2 regions of the Burkholderia ubonensis genome follow, and region 1 is predicted to be linked to the other one. Evidence: riboswitches for the same ligand, from Rfam matches in the RefSeq annotation. Region 1 holds a riboswitch; the other holds the start of a gene.

What was found. A riboswitch is a leader RNA that binds a small molecule or an ion and turns the genes downstream of it on or off. The one in region 1 is predicted to bind manganese.
Region 2: another riboswitch for manganese. It lies ahead of WJ35_RS20780 (sodium:calcium antiporter); the one in region 1 lies ahead of WJ35_RS07060 (TMEM165/GDT1 family protein).

What each region holds. Positions count from the first base shown of each region.
Region 1 is NZ_CP013420.1:1,559,535-1,567,434, forward strand. Features, by position in the region: gene WJ35_RS07035 (amidase) at 1-257, shown strand, start outside; gene WJ35_RS07040 (disulfide bond formation protein B) at 365-877, shown strand; partial or broken gene xdhC (xanthine dehydrogenase accessory protein XdhC) at 1,368-2,373, shown strand; gene WJ35_RS07050 (adenosine deaminase) at 2,392-3,417, shown strand; gene guaD (guanine deaminase) at 3,580-4,893, shown strand; yybP-ykoY riboswitch at 4,966-5,104, shown strand; gene WJ35_RS07060 (TMEM165/GDT1 family protein) at 5,186-5,758, shown strand; gene WJ35_RS07065 (DUF4136 domain-containing protein) at 5,807-6,502, opposite strand; gene pepN (aminopeptidase N) at 6,689-7,900, shown strand, end outside.
Region 2 is NZ_CP013422.1:162,299-170,198, reverse strand. Features, by position in the region: gene WJ35_RS20785 (ExeM/NucH family extracellular endonuclease) at 1-1,539, opposite strand, end outside; yybP-ykoY riboswitch at 1,756-1,891, shown strand; gene WJ35_RS20780 (sodium:calcium antiporter) at 2,022-3,032, shown strand; gene WJ35_RS20775 (glutathione S-transferase C-terminal domain-containing protein) at 3,076-3,714, opposite strand; gene WJ35_RS20770 (winged helix-turn-helix transcriptional regulator) at 3,856-4,185, shown strand; gene WJ35_RS20765 (hypothetical protein) at 4,232-4,600, shown strand; gene WJ35_RS20760 (MFS transporter) at 4,824-6,224, shown strand; gene WJ35_RS20755 (helix-turn-helix transcriptional regulator) at 6,803-7,687, shown strand; gene WJ35_RS20750 (hypothetical protein) at 7,728-7,900, opposite strand, start outside.

The DNA of each region.
Region 1 (7,900 bases):
TCGCGCCGACGGTGCCGGTCGTGCCGCCGCGCATCGCCGAACTGGAAACGGACGACGACGCGTTCGCGCGCGCGAACGCGCTGATCCTGCGCAACCCGAGCGCGTTCAACTTCCTCGACGCATGCGCGCTGTCGCTGCCGTGCCATCCGCGCGACGCCGCGCCGGTCGGCCTGATGCTCGCCGCCGCGCCGCATCGCGACGACGCGCTGCTCGCGATCGGCCAGGCGGTGGAAGCGGTGCTGAACACGATCCGCTGACGCGTGAGCGGGGCGCGACGAGCGCGCTGTCGGTTTCGTGCCAGTCCGTTCGCGCTAAAATCGCGCGATTGTTTTCCGGACCGACCCACGAGGAACCTCGCTGACCCATGAACGACCACACGCTTGCGCTACGCCGTGAACGCCGCCTGCTGATGCTGCTCGGCTGGGTATGCATCGCCCTGCTCGCCGGCGCGCTCTATCTGCAGTACGTGAAGAACGAGGACCCATGCCCGCTGTGCATCATCCAGCGCTACTTCTTCGCGGCGATCGGCATCTTCGCGTTCCTCGCCGCCGGGATGCGCCACTGGCGCGGCGTCTGGCTGCTCGAATTGCTGATCGCGATCTCGGCGGCCGCCGGCGTCGGCACCGCCGCGCGGCATCTGTCGATCCAGATGAACCCCGGCTTCAGCTGCGGCTTCGACACGCTGCAGCCGATCGTCGACAGCCTGCCGCCCGCGCACTGGTTCCCCGGCATGTTCAAGGTCGCCGGTCTGTGCGAGACGGTCTATCCGCCGATTTTCGGCATCCTGCTGCCCGGCTGGGCGCTGATCGGCTTCGCGGCGATCCTGATCCCGGTTGCCGCGAGCCTCTGGCGCCATCGCCGCAAACTCGCACGCTGAAGCGACGCGGCCGAGCCGCACCGGCCGCGTCCATCGGGCGCGAGACAGCCGGCGCGGCGCCGCTCCACCTGCGCGCTCGAACCCTCAACGCCTCCCGCGCCGATTCCCCGGCTCGCTCGCGCAACCCCTCTGCACGCGCGTTTCCGCCCGCGCCGCGCACCTCGGCGCCCTGCCCGTGCGCAGCCGGCCTATGATCGACATGATCGCCGTCTGATAGCCCGGATCACCGCGCCGCCATGTTGCCGGCGCGTCGCGGTGTTATCTTCCCGACTGGATGGCGATCTACGTGCGCGAGGCCGGGCGGTTTCGACCCCTGCGTAACGCGCGCCTGATCCGCAATGTCGACCGGATTCATCATGACAACGCAAACCATCCGCATCTGTCACCCTCATGGCGTCCGCGCCGCATTCGGCGGCGCACCTCGCCCGCCCCGCTCCGGGCCCGCCGGCCCGCGCCGCGCATCCTGCGCCGACCGTCCGGGAGCGCGCTGATGGAACCGTGGCTCGGCGATCTCCAGCACATGCTCGCGCACGGCGAAGCGGCCGTGCTCGTCACCGTCGCGCACACCGACGGCTCCGCGCCGCGCGAAGCCGGCACCAAGATGCTCGTGACGCGCGACACCGCGCGCCACACGATCGGCGGCGGCCATCTGGAATGGAAGGCAATCGAAATCGCGCGACACCTGCTGAAGGACGGCGCGCACGTGCCGCACGCACGCAAGCTCGAGCGGCTCGCGCTCGGCCCGAGCCTCGGCCAGTGCTGCGGCGGCGCGGTGGTGCTCGCGTTCGAGCGGCTCGACGTCGGCGATCTCGGCTGGATCATGTCGCTCGCGAAACGCGTCGCGGCCGGCGCCGCGACCGTGCGCAGCGTATCATTCGGCCCCTCGCCGGGCGCGCCGCTCCTGAGCGAGCCGGAGCCGGCCGCCGCGCGCGCCGACTGCCTGCTGTGGGAAACCGGCGGCGTCGCGCTGATGACCGAGACGATCGCGCCGCATGCGTTCCCGGTCGTGCTGTTCGGCGCCGGGCACGTGAGCGCCGCGCTCGTGAAAGTGCTCGCGACGCTGCCGTGCAGCCGTGCGCTGGGTCGACCGGCGCGACGCGGCGTTCCCGCCGTCCGACACGCTCGCCGGGATCGGCAACCTGACGATCGACGCGAGCGACACGCCGGACGACGCCGTCGACGCCGCGCCGCCGCAGAGCTACTTCGTCGTGATGACGCACGATCATGCGCGCGACTTCGCGCTGGCCGAGCGTATCCTGCGGCGCGGCGACTACGCGTACTTCGGGATGATCGGCTCGCACACGAAGCGCGTGCAGTTCGATCACCGGCTCGCGGCGATCGGCATCGATCCGGCGCAGATCGCGCGGATGCGCTGCCCGATCGGCGTCGAAGGCATCGTCGACAAGGCGCCCGAAGTGATCGCGATCTCGGTGGCCGCGCAGTTGCTGCAGGCCGTCGAAGCGCATGCGCCCGCGCAGGCCTCCCCTACTTTCTGACCGACCAAGAAAAACGCCATGACCCCGACATTCAAAGAGAAAATCGCCCGTGCGCCGAAAGCGGAGCTGCACATCCATATCGAAGGCTCGCTCGAGCCGGAGCTGATCTTCACGCTCGCGAAGCGCAACGACGTGAAGCTCGCGTACGACTCGATCGACGCGCTGCGCGCCGCATACGCGTTCACCGACCTGCAGTCGTTCCTCGACATCTACTACGCGGGCGCGAGCGTGCTGCTCACCGAGCAGGATTTCTACGACATGACGGCTGCGTACTGCGAACGCGCGCTCGCGGACAACGTCGTCCACACCGAGCTGTTCTTCGACCCGCAGACGCACACCGAGCGCGGCGTGCCGATCGAAACGGTCGTCGCGGGGATCGAGCGCGCGCTCGCCGACGCGGAGCAGCGCGGCCTGTCGAGCCGGCTGATCATGTGCTTCCTGCGCCATCTGTCCGAAGAGGATGCGCTCGCGACGTTCGACGCCGCGCTGCCGCTCTTCGAGCAGTACAAGCATCGCCTGATCGGCGTCGGCCTCGACTCGTCCGAGCGCGGCAACCCGCCGTCGAAGTTCGCGCGGGTGTTCGAGAAGGCGCGCGCGCTCGGCCTGAAGCTCGTCGCGCACGCGGGCGAGGAAGGCCCGCCCGCATATGTGCATGAAGCGCTCGACCTGCTGAAGGTCGACCGGATCGACCACGGCGTGCGCAGCATCGAGGATGCGGCGCTCGTCGAGCGTCTCGCCCGATCGCGAATGGCGCTCACCGTCTGCCCGCTGTCGAACCTGAAGCTGTGCGTGTTCGACGACATGGCGAAGCACACGCTGAAGGCGCTGCTCGACCAGGGCGTCGCGGTGACGATCAATTCCGACGATCCGGCCTACTTCGGCGGCTACGTCAACGACAACTATTTCGCGACCGTCGAAGGGCTGCGCCTGACGGACGCGGAAGTCCACACCGTGATCCGCAACGGCTTCGAGGCGTCGTTCGTCGACGCCGCGCAGCGCGACGCGCTGACCGCGCGCCTCGACGCGTACTGGCACGCCGCCTGACGATGCGGCCGACGAATGCGGACCGCCGCGGTCACGGCGACAGACCTTGAGGATGAGGAACGCTTTTCCGATTGATATCCGAGACGGCGCGGGCCGTCGCAACCCGCCCCGCGCCGCCGCTCGCACCACGCTGATCGTTTTTTCCACGCAGGACCATTCGTCATGACGCAAACCGCTTTCCGCGCCCGGCTGCTGACCTTCAGCGGCGACCCGGCGCAATCCGCCCAGGCCGTGCACTACGAGACCGACGGCCTTCTGATCGTCGACGACGGCAAGGTCGTCGCGGCCGGCCCGCACGCGCGGCTCGCCGCGACGCTGCCGCCCGACGCGCTCGTGCACGACCTGCGCGACAAGCTGATCGTGCCCGGCTTCATCGACACGCACATCCACTATCCGCAGACGGACATGATCGCATCGCCGGCGCCCGGCCTGCTGCCGTGGCTCGACAAGTACACGTTCCCGACCGAGCGGCAGTTCGGCGACGCCGACCATGCGCGCGAGGTCGCGGAATTCTTCGTCGACGAGCTGCTCGCGTGCGGCACGACGAGCGCGCTCGTCTACTGCACGGTGCACAAGCAGTCGGCGGACGCGCTGTTCACGGTGAGCGACGCGCGCGACCTGCGGATGATCGCGGGCAAGGTGCTGATGGACCGCAACTGCCCCGAATTCCTGCGCGATACCGCGCAATCGGGGTACGACGACAGCGCGGAGCTGATCGGCCGCTGGCACGGCCGCGGCCGCCAGATGTACGCGCTCACGCCGCGCTTCGCGCCGACGTCGACCGACGCGCAGCTCGAAGCGTGCGCCGAACTCGCGCGCCGCCATCCGGACGTGTTCGTGCAGAGCCACGTCGCCGAGAACGTCGACGAGGTGAAATGGGCGGCCGAGCTGTTCCCCGGCCACCGCAGCTACCTCGACATCTACGATCATTACGGGCTGCTGCGCCGCCGCGCGGTGTACGGCCACTGCATCCATCTCGACGACGAGGACCGCCGCCGGATGGCCGAGACGGGCACCGTGGTCGCGCACTGCCCGACGTCGAACTTCTTCCTCGGCAGCGGCCTGTTCGACTTCGACAAGGCGGGCGAATACGGCGTGCCGGTCGCGCTCGCGACCGACGTCGGCGGCGGCACGTCGTTCTCGATGCTGCAGACGATGAACGAGGCGCACAAGGTCGCGCGGCTGTCCGGGCATCACCTGAGCGCCACGCGGATGTTCTGGCTCGCGACCGCGGGCGCCGCGCAGGCGCTCGACCTCGCGGACACGGTCGGCACGCTCGCGCCGCGCACCGAGGCGGACTTCGTCGTGCTCGATCCGCAGGCGACGCCGCTGCTCGCGCGCCGCACGCAGCGCGCGGAATCGCTCGAGGAGCTGCTGTTCGCGTTCGCGCTGCTCGGCGACGACCGGGCCGTGTACCGTACTTACGCGGCCGGCCGCTGCGTGCACGAGCGCGGCACCGCGCGCCGCGCCGCCTGACCGAACGCCGGCGCGCGTCGCGCGATGCGGTGTCCGAACCGCTTTTGCGCGCGGCGCGCACCGTGCTAGAATCCGCTCCTCATTGGGGAGTAGCCGCTCCGCTCGATGTCCCGCGCCACCGGCGCGCATCGTGACGGAGGCGTCCGTCAACAGACTTGGCCGTTCGGCCATGGCGGGCGCAGCCACCGAAGGCCTGGCGAGACCGATGGTTCACAGTGCGCCGCATCAGGGCCCGGCGCGCCGTGGATCGTCGCTCGCACGCATAACGACAGGCCCGTGGAACCCCCCGTACGTGACCCAAGCCTTCCTGATCTCCACCGGCGCCGTCGCCCTCGCAGAAATCGGCGACAAGACGCAACTGCTTTCCCTCGTGCTCGCCGCGCGCTACCGCAAGCCCGTTCCGATCATTCTCGGCGTGCTGGTCGCGACGCTCGTCAACCACGGATTCGCGGGCGCGCTCGGCGAATGGCTCGGCGCGCTCGTCACGCCGTCGATCATGCGCTGGGCGCTCGCGTTCTCGTTCATCGGGATGGGGCTGTGGATCCTGGTGCCGGACAAGCTCGACGCCGACGAAGCCAACGCGAACCGCTCGCGGCTCGGCGTGTTCGGCGCGACCCTGGTCGCGTTCTTCCTCGCCGAAATGGGCGACAAGACCCAGATCGCGACCGTCGCGCTCGCCGCGCGCTTCCAGGATTACATCGGCGTCGTCGCCGGCACGACGTTCGGGATGATGCTCGCGAACGTGCCGGCGATCCTGCTCGGCGACCGCTTTGCGCACCGCCTGCCGACGAAGGTCGTGCACGGCATCGCGGCCGTGCTGTTCGTCGTGCTCGGCGTGCTCGCGCTGTTCGGCGTCGGGGCATGACCCGCGCGGCGCCGTGGCCGGCCGGCGGCCGCGACGCCACAACCGCCGCTACTTGACCGCCGCCGCGCCCGACGCCGGCGCGGCCGACACCGCGCGCTCGTTGGCCGCCGGCGCGGCCGGCCCGCCCTTCTTGTCGACCGGCAGCCGCACCGTCCTGACCGCGCCGTTGCCGAGCGGGAAATCGGCGAGCGCGCTGCGCGCGAGGAACGGCATCGCATACAGCAGCACCCCGTTGTCGCCGGTCGTGCGCGCGGTCACGTTATAGACTTCCTTGCCCGTCGCGCGCTCGGTGATGCGGATGCCGAGCGTGTAGTCGAACACCTGGTAAGTCTGGTTCACGTAGCCGGCCGGGAACGGCCCCCAGGGCCCCCACGGGCCCCACGGCCCGCGCCGCCAGTACGGCCCCGGGAACCAGGGGTCGTAATAGACCGGCGTCGGCACCGCCACCAGGTCGCTGCCGACGCCGTAGGTCAGCCCGACCAGGTAGCGGGCGCTCGCCTGCGGCACCTGGCGGAACGCATACGAGGACAGCTCGCCGGCAACGATCGGCTCGTAGGTCGACTGCTCGATGCTGTTCTTCTGCGCGTCGCTGCGCGTGAAGGCATAGGTGCGTGTCGCGTCGCTGCCGCTCCAGTCGGAGAAGGCCGTGACCTGCGTCGTCACGTAGCTGGTGCAGCCCGCCAGCAGCGCCACGCACAGCGCCGCCGCCCAACCCGCACCGCGAAAAATCCGTTCGCATCTCATGATCGTCCTCGTCAATCCGTCACCCGCCCGTCGCGTCGCGCGAAACGGTCGGGATGCCGATAATACGCGGACTGTCCGAAACGGTAAAAAGTTCGCACGGCACGCAAACTCAAGCCTTTGTACAATGGGCCGATTCGCCGGGCCCGCGCCGCGCGCCCGATCCCGATTCCACCGACCTCGACGACCATGTCCGACAACGCCTCCTCCACCGTGATCCGCCGCGCCGACTACACGCCGCCGGCGTTCCTCATCGATTCCGTCGCGCTCGAATTCGACCTCGCGCCGGCCCGCACGATCGTCAGGAACACGATGCGCGTGCGCCGCAATCCCGACGCCGCGCCCGCCCCGCACCTGGAGCTGATGGGCGAAGCGCTCGAATTCGTCGGCGCATCGCTCGACGGTGCGCCGCATGCGGCCGTGCGCGCGCACGAGCGCGGGCTGACCATCGAGAACGTGCCCGACGCGTTCGAGCTGACGCTCGACAGCGCCTGCGCACCCGACCAGAACACGACGCTGTCGGGCCTGTACGTGTCGAGCGGCAACTTCTTCACGCAGTGCGAGGCCGAGGGCTTCCGCCGCATCACCTATTTCCTGGACCGTCCCGACGTGATGGCGTCGTACACGGTGACGCTGCGCGCGGACAAGGCCGCGTACCCGGTGCTGCTGTCGAACGGCAACCTGGTCGATTCCGGCGAGTTGCCCGACGGCCGCCACTTCGCGAAGTGGGAAGACCCGTTCAGGAAGCCGAGCTACCTGTTCGCGCTCGTCGCGGGCAAGCTCGTCGCGATCGAGGAAAAGATCACGACCGGCTCCGGCAAAGAGAAGCTGCTGCAGGTGTGGGTCGAGCCGCAAGACCTCGACAAGACCCGTCACGCGATGGATTCGCTGATCCACTCGATCCGCTGGGACGAGCAGCGCTTCGGCCTCGAGCTCGATCTCGACCGCTTCATGATCGTCGCGGTCGGCGACTTCAACATGGGCGCGATGGAAAACAAGGGGCTCAACATCTTCAACACGAAGTACGTGCTGGCGAATCCCGAAACGGCGACCGACACCGATTTCGCGAACATCGAGTCGGTGGTCGGCCACGAGTATTTCCATAACTGGACCGGCAACCGCGTGACCTGCCGCGACTGGTTCCAGCTGAGCCTGAAGGAAGGCCTGACGGTGTTCCGCGACCAGGAATTCTCGGCCGACATGGCTGCGGGCGACGACGCGAACTCGGCGGCCCGCGCGGTCAAGCGCATCGAGGACGTGCGCGTGCTGCGCCAGCTGCAGTTCGCCGAGGACGCGGGCCCGATGGCGCATCCGGTGCGCCCGGAAAGCTACGTCGAGATCAACAACTTCTACACGATGACCGTCTACGAGAAAGGCTCGGAAGTCGTGCGGATGTACCAG
Region 2 (7,900 bases), on a different replicon from region 1:
GAGGTTCCGGTAGCCGCGCGACTCGAGCAGGCGGATCGGGTCTTCATGCGTGTAGCTGTTGAAATCGCCGATCAGCAGCACGCCCTGGCTCGACGCGCCGGTCGGCGTGCCGGCGAGCCAGTCGGCGAGCCTGGCCGCCGCGCGCGTGCGCGTCGCGTTCCAGCAGCCCTGGCCGTCGCCCTGGTCGAGATCGTCGCTCGTCGCGTCCGGGCAATTCTTCGATTTCAGATGATTGACCACGACCGTCAGCGCATGCTTGCCGCCGACGCGCCGGAACGTCTGCGCGAGCGGCTGGCGGTTCTTGTCGTCGATCGCGAGCGTCGCCGCGCGGCCGACCGGTTCGACCGTGCGGCTGTCGTAGATCAGCGCGACCGCGATCGCGTCGCCGCCGAGGCGCGCCGCGCCCGGATCGACCACGCGCCAGCGGCTGCCGAGCTTCGCCGCGAGCTGGCGCACCGCGCTCAGTTCGCCGTAGCCGTTGTTCTGGATCTCCATCAGGCCGATCACGTCGGCGTCGAGCGCCTTCAGCGCGCTGACGATCTTCGCGTCCTGGCGCACGAACTCCTGATAGGTTTTCGCGCCGCGGTTGGCCGGATCGTCGAAGCCGCCGCCGAGGCCGTTGCCGTTGAAATAATTGAGGACATTGAACGAAGCCACGCGCAGGTTCGCGTGCCGATCGCGCGCGGGCGCCGCGGTGCGCGGATTCGCGCGCGCGTCGAACGCCGGCGCGGCCGCGCCGGGCACCGGCTGCACGCGCCATGCGCCGTAGCGCATCTCGAGCACGCCTTCGACGCCGCGCACCGTGTAGCCGGCGCGCAGCGTGTTCGCGGCGGAAAGCCCGGGCGCCGGATACGGGACGCTCGCCGGGTTCTGCTTGTTCGAGCCGTCGTCGAGGACCAGCCGGTTGCGCGCGTTCGCGTCGATTTGCGACCGCGCCTGCGCGGGCGGCACGACGCTCGTCGGCGTGCGCAGGCGGCCGTTGCTGAGCAGCACGCTGCCGTAGCGGCCGAGCTCGTAGTTGTCGGTGACGGTCAGCGTCTGCGGCAGCCGCACGAGCATGCCTTCGTACGCGGCGAACGCGGTCGCGGCGTCGACCGGCAGCGTGAGCGTCGCCGGCGTGACCGTCTGGCCGTTCGCGCACACCGCGATGGCGCCCGACAGCGTGAGCTGCGTCTGCCCGTATTTCTCCTCGACCTTGCCGGTCACGTGGACGAGATCGCCGGCCGTCGCGCGCGCCTTCGGCGCATAGACGAACAGCCCCTCGGAGACGCCCGGCTGGTTGCGGCGCTGCGCATCGGCCTGCTGGACGAAGAAGCCGCCGAAGCCGTCGGCGCCGCCGAAATCGGCGGTGACGACCGCCTCGATCGAGACGTTCTGGCCGGCGAGCGGCGACGGCGCGCCCGGCCCCTGGATCTCGGCGATCGGCGTCGCGCTGCCGCCGCAAGTCGCGCTGACGGGCGCGGCGGTGGCGGCAACGACGGGCGCGGCGAGCGCGGGCAGCAGCAGGAGCGGCGCAAACAGGCGAAGTGTCGAGCGCATGACGGGAAACCCGGTTGTGAGGGTGCCGAAAGCTTAGCCGCGGTCGATGACAGTTGTTAGTAACCAAACGACAGATGGATGTAATGTGCGGCACGGCGCTTGCTCCGCGATACGGTACGCACGTTCGTCGGCAGCCGGCCCGCCGTGCAGGCCCGAATGCAGCCCCGAGCGCATGCCCGCACCAGCTTGCCGAAAGCATCGGGCTCGGCTAGACTGCCGTTCGTCTTTGGGGAGTAGCCTGCTTTCCGCTCTGGAAAGCGAACGCGTCAACATACTCGGCTTGCGGCCGTGGCGCGTTCGGCCGAATCGGCTTGGCGAGACCATCGACGCATCGCGCCGTTCCGGGTCGGACGTCGGCAGATGCGTCATGGTTCGTCAACGTCCGACCACGGAGCCCCCATGTCCTTCGTCCCTTTCCCGTCGCGCTTCGTCCGCTTCCGCCATCCCACTAACGCCAACCCGCGCGCGTGCGGAGGTGCCGCATGACGTTGATGCTCGTCGAACTGGCGTTCATGCTGATCGTCATCCTGATCGCCGCCGAACTCTTCACCAATGCGCTCGAACATCTCGGCGAACGCCTGAAGATCTCCGAAGGCGTGACGGGTTCGCTGTTCGCGGCCGTCGGCACCGCGCTGCCCGAGACGACGGTGCCGCTGCTCGCGCTGATCGGCGGCACGTCGAACGCCGCGGTGAACGAGGAAATCGGCGTCGGCGCGATTCTCGGCGCGCCGCTGATGCTCGCGACGCTCACCACCTTCCTGATGACGCTCGCCGTGATCCGCTCGCGCGGCGTGACCGGCACCATCGCACCCGAGCGCAGCGGCTTCGTGCGCGACCTGAACTACTTCATCGCCGCGTTCACGCTCGCGACGGTCGCGATGTTCGTCCCGCATCACGTCTGGGCGGTGCGCGCGATGCTCGGCGCGATGCTGGTCGGCATCTACGTGATGTACGTGGTGATGACGCTGCGCGCGTCGACGCAGCTCGTCGACGCCGGGCACGGCACCGAGGCGCCGCACACGATGTTCCTGTCGCGCACCGGGCTGCCGACCAATCTGGCGACCATCGCGCTGCAGCTCGCCGTCGGCGTCGCGCTGCTGGTCGGCGGCGCGAAGGGCTTCATTCACGGCGTCGACGGCGTGTCGCAACTGCTCGGCATCTCGCCGCTGCTGCTGTCGCTGATCATCGTGCCGATCGCGACCGAGCTGCCGGAGAAGGTCAACAGCGTGCTGTGGATTCGCCGCTCGAAGGACACGCTCGCGTTCGGCAACATCACCGGCGCGATGGTGTTCCAGGGCACGCTGCTGCCGGCGATCGGCATCATGCTGACGCCGTGGGAGCCGCGCGCCGAAGTGCTGACCGGCGTGGTCATCACGCTCGCGGCGGCAGTGTGGCTGCGCGTCAATGCGCGGGCGCGCGGGCTCGCGATCTGGGCGCTGCTCGCGAACGGCGCCGGCTACGCCGGCTATCTGTACGTGACGCTCACGCGTTGAATGCGCGCGGGCCTCGCCATTCACGCCGAGGCCCGCGCGTCGGTCAGGCGGCGTTCGCCAGCCCGTCGGCCTGCAGCACCTGCTGTACGGCCGCCCGCGCCCGCACACGCTCGTACCAGCTGCGCAGGTTCGCATGGCGGCTCAGGTCGATGTCCGCGTCGTACACCGAGCGCAGCCAGCCGGCCTTGCCCCAGCCGGTCAGCGCGAACAGATACGCATCGGCGATCGTGAAGGTGTCGCCCGTCAGATACGTGTGGCCGTCGAGCTGCCGGTCGATCCATGCAAAGCGGCTGTCGAGCTTCCGGCGCACCGGATCGACGTATTTGCCCGCCTGTACCGCGTACAGCAACGGAATGAACCCCTTGTGGATCTCCGTGCCGAGGAAGTTCAGCCATTCCATCAGCCGGTAGCGCGCGAGCGTTCCGTATGCCGGCGCGAGTCCGGCTTCGGGGCGCCGGTCGGCCAGATACTGCGCGATCACGGGGCCTTCGCGCAGCGTGGTGCCGTCGTCGAGCACGAGCAGCGGCACGTAGCCGAGTTCGTTCACGGCACGATAGTCGCGGCCATCGTCGAACCGATGCCGGCGCGCGTCCACCGTGACGATCTGCGCGTCGAATTGCGCTTCGCGCAGCACGATGCAGATCGCCTGCGAGCAGCTGCCGGGAGCGTGATAGAGCTTCATGCGTTTCCTTGTGTGAATGTTTCGTATCTCTCTCGATTCGCCGCGACGCGGGCGCTAATATCTCGCATCGGCGCGGCGCTGAGAAGAAGGCAGTCGTTTGTGCCGTAGTCACAAAAAAGTTACCGACGCAAAGTCATCAGCATGAAAACGAGTGCGACAGGATGTTCCGTGGAAGAATCGATGCGGCTGCTCGGCGGCCGCTGGCGGCTGCTGCTCGTGTCGTATCTGCTCGATGGGCCGAAGCGCTTCAGCGATCTGCGTCGCGACATGCCGGGCATCTCGCAGCGGATGCTGACGCTCGACCTGCGTGCGCTCGAAGACGCCGGCCTCGTGCGACGCACCGTGTATCCCGAAGTGCCGGTGCGGGTCGAGTACGATCTGAGCGCGGACGGCGACCGGCTGCGCCCCGTCGTCGAAACGATGCGCGAATTCGGGCTGTGGCTGAAGGCGCGACACGTGACGCCGGATTGACGCGCATGCGCCGCTGCAGCGGCTTCCCTACCTCGAGAGAAACATCATGGAACTACACGCCACGCTCGGCGCCGCGACGGCCGACGTCGACGACGACGAGAGCTTCGCGAACCTCTACTGCTTCGACGCGGAGCAGGACTACTGCTTCTCGCTGCTGCGATTCCCGGACGACACGACGATCGAGGTGATGGTGCGCGACCAGCTCACCGCGCGCGTGGACGATCTGTCCGTCCGCCTGACGGAACGCACGCTCGAAGTCGAGCTCGACGAACGCACCGCCGCGCGACTCGACGGCAATACGCATTACGTGATTCATCTGGCGCCCGGCGAACATGATCGCGCGGTGCTGCGCGCCGCGCTGGCGGAAATCTTCGACGGCAAGCGCGGATATCGCGACGACACCGCGAGCGCGTGACGCGCCGACATCGGCGCGGGATCGCCGAGATATGACGCGCGGCGCGTATGACGAACCGCGCGCGCAGGCATCTCCACACATTGCGCGCGCAACGTCCCATTAATGGGGATGACTGTCCAGATGTTGACGCGCGCGGTACGCGGGCCATAACGTTGTTCCGATGCCATTGAATACGGCCGTCCCGTCACGCGGGCACGCGCCGCACAAGCACAGGAGACGACCCGTGGCCCATTCCGCGTCACGCACCCATGCCGCGCCGTCGGAGCAAGCGCGCACGGGCGCCGATTCCGCAGCGCCCGACGCTCGCGCGTCCGCTGCATTTACCGCATCCACCGCATCCACCGCGCCGGCCAGCCGCAAGCGCATGGTCATCCTCGCGCTGCTGTTCGTCACGGTGGTGATCAACTACCTCGACCGCAGCAACCTGTCGATCGCCGCGCCCGCGCTGTTCAAGGAGCTGAACATCGACCCCGTGCGCGCGGGCCTGGTGTTTTCCGCATTCGGGTGGACCTACGCGCTGATGCAGATACCGGGCGGCTGGCTCGTCGACAAGGTGTCGCCGCGCGTGCTGTATGCGCTCGCGCTCGCCCTGTGGTCGGCCGCCACGCTGCTGCTCGGCTTCGCCGGCTCGTTCGTCGGGCTGATCGTGCTGCGGCTCGCCGTCGGCGCGCTGGAAGCGCCGGCCTATCCGATCAACAACCGCGTGGTCACGACGTGGTTCCCCACCCGCGAACGCGCGGGCGCGATCGGCGGCTACACGTCCGGGCAATTCGTCGGCCTTGCGTTCCTCACGCCGGTGCTGGCGTGGTTGCAGCTGCACCTCGGCTGGCACATGGTGTTCGTCGCGACCGGGCTCGCCGGCATCGCGTGGGCCGCGATCTGGTACGCGCTGTATCGCGAGCCGCGCGCGTTTCGCGGCATCAACGCGGCGGAACTCGCGCTGATCCGCGACGGCGGCGGCCTCGTCGATCTCGAAGACCGCATCGCCGCGCGCCCCGAACGCGTGCCGTCGACGTGGCGCGACCTCGGCGTCGTGCTCGGGCGGCGCAAGCTGTGGGGCATCTATCTCGGCCAGTTCGCGCTGAACTCGACGCTGTGGTTCTTCCTCACGTGGTTCCCGACCTACCTCGTCAAATATCGCGGCATGGACTTCATCAAGTCCGGCTTTCTCGCGTCGCTGCCGTTTCTCGCCGCGTTCGTCGGCGTGCTGTGCTCGGGCGTGCTGTCGGACTGGCTGATGCGGCGCGGCGCGTCGCAAGGCTTCGCGCGCAAGCTGCCGATCATCTCGGGGCTGCTGATCTCCACCTGCATCATCGGCGCGAACTACGTCACGTCGACCGGCTGGGTGATCGCGTTCATGACCATCGCGTTCTTCGGCAACGGCTTCGCGTCGATCACGTGGTCGCTCGTGTCGGGCCTCGCGCCCGCGCGGCTGCTCGGGCTCACCGGCGGCGTGTTCAACCTGATCGGCAATCTGTCCGCGATCGCGACGCCGATCGTGATCGGCCTGCTCGTCGACGGCGCGGACTTCTCGCGCGCGATCACCTACATCGCGGCGATGGCGCTTGCCGGCAGCCTGTCGTACGGGTTGCTGGTCGGCAAGGTCGAGCGGATCGAGGCGTAAGGAGCGGCCCCGAACCGATCTTGTGGTCGCGCCGACGATCGGGCTGGGCGCGGCACGCCGAGCGAAGCGGTAGCTGCTGGCCTTGCGTTCGGATGCGTGCCGGCCACACGCACGGCGGCTGTCGCGCAGGCTTCCGATGCAGGGCTGTGCGAACGCGCGGATGCGTCGGTCATCGGTCGGTACGGCAGCACGTCGTCATCGAGTAATTGGATCGACTAAGGCACGCCGAGCGAAGCGGTAGCTGCTGGCCTTGCATTCGGCCGCGTGCCGGCCACACGCACGGCCGCGGTGGCGCATTCCTCCGACGCAAGGCTGGGCGAACGCGCGGATGCGTCGGTTATCGGCCGGTACGGCAGCACGTCGTCATCGACTAACTGGATCGACTAAAGCCCACGCGCCGCGCTCGACAACGCGCGGACGCCGCCGCTCCTTTACACTGCCCGTTACGCCGGCCTTCACGGCCGCCGGAACGCGTCGTCCGACGCGCGGAGCCATCGCCCGCCGCCCCGTGGTTCCCCGTGATGACGCCCGACGCCGCAACCGCTACAATCGCGCCCGCTTCCTACCGAGAGACCCGCATGCCGCTCGACATGAACGCCTGCCACCGCGACGACGACCGCTTCGACGTGTCGTTCAAGGCGCTGGGCGAGCTGATCGAGACGGTCGGCACGCCGCATTTCGTGCCGCGCCTCACGCGGCTGCTGAACGACGTCGTGCCGCTCGACGTCGCGCACGTCGAACGCTCGCGCGTCGACGGCGCGATGCCGACCGGTTATCGCTGCGAATGGATCGGCAGCAGCGGCATCGGCACCGCGACCGCAGAAATCTCCGACGTGATGACGCTCTACTACGAGCGCTTTCTCGACAGCGACCCGCTGTTCGCCGGGTTGCGCGGCAAGACCGGCACGATGCTGGTCGTGCGCGACATCGCGGCGATCCCGCCCGGCGAATTCCGTCAGCGGCTGTTCGACGACGTGCGTATCGGCCACGAATGCGTGCTCGCGCGCGGCACGCGCTACGCGCAGCATTCGATCGCGCTCGAACGCGGTCGCGACCGCCCGCCGTTCACGCTCGCCGAGATGAACCGCTTTCGCAGCATCAGCGACGTGCTGTTTCCGCTGCTCGAACTGCATGCGTCGACCACCGCCGCGCGCCGTATCGCGCATCCGGCCGCCGACCTGCATCCGCTCGCGCAATTCGACGCGCGGCTCGCCGCCGACGGCGCGAAGCTGTCGAAGCGCGAATACGAAACCTGCAAGCATCTGCTCTCGGGCAAGACCGTGCCGGAGACGGCCGACATCCTCGGCGTGCGTGTGGCGACGGCCGAGTCGTACGTGAAGCGCGCGTTCGCGAAGCTGGGCGTGCGAACCAAGCGCGAGCTCGCCGCATGGGGAGCCGCCGCGCCGGCGTCCCGCCGCGCCGCGCGACAGGCGGACGACGTGCCGCCCGCGCGGGGCGAATGATCGGTGCGAGCGACGCGCGCGCCCTATCGCCGAAGCCGCTTCAGTTGTAGCCGAGGATCGCGGCCGTCGCGACGTCCGGCCGATCGGTCGTGCCGCCGACGAGCGACGCGGTCGGCTCCTGCAGCACCGCATGGTACGAGGTCGCGCGTACCTCTTGCGATGCGTCGGCGTCGTACTGCGGCGGCGCGTCGAATGCGTGACGACCTGCGACGT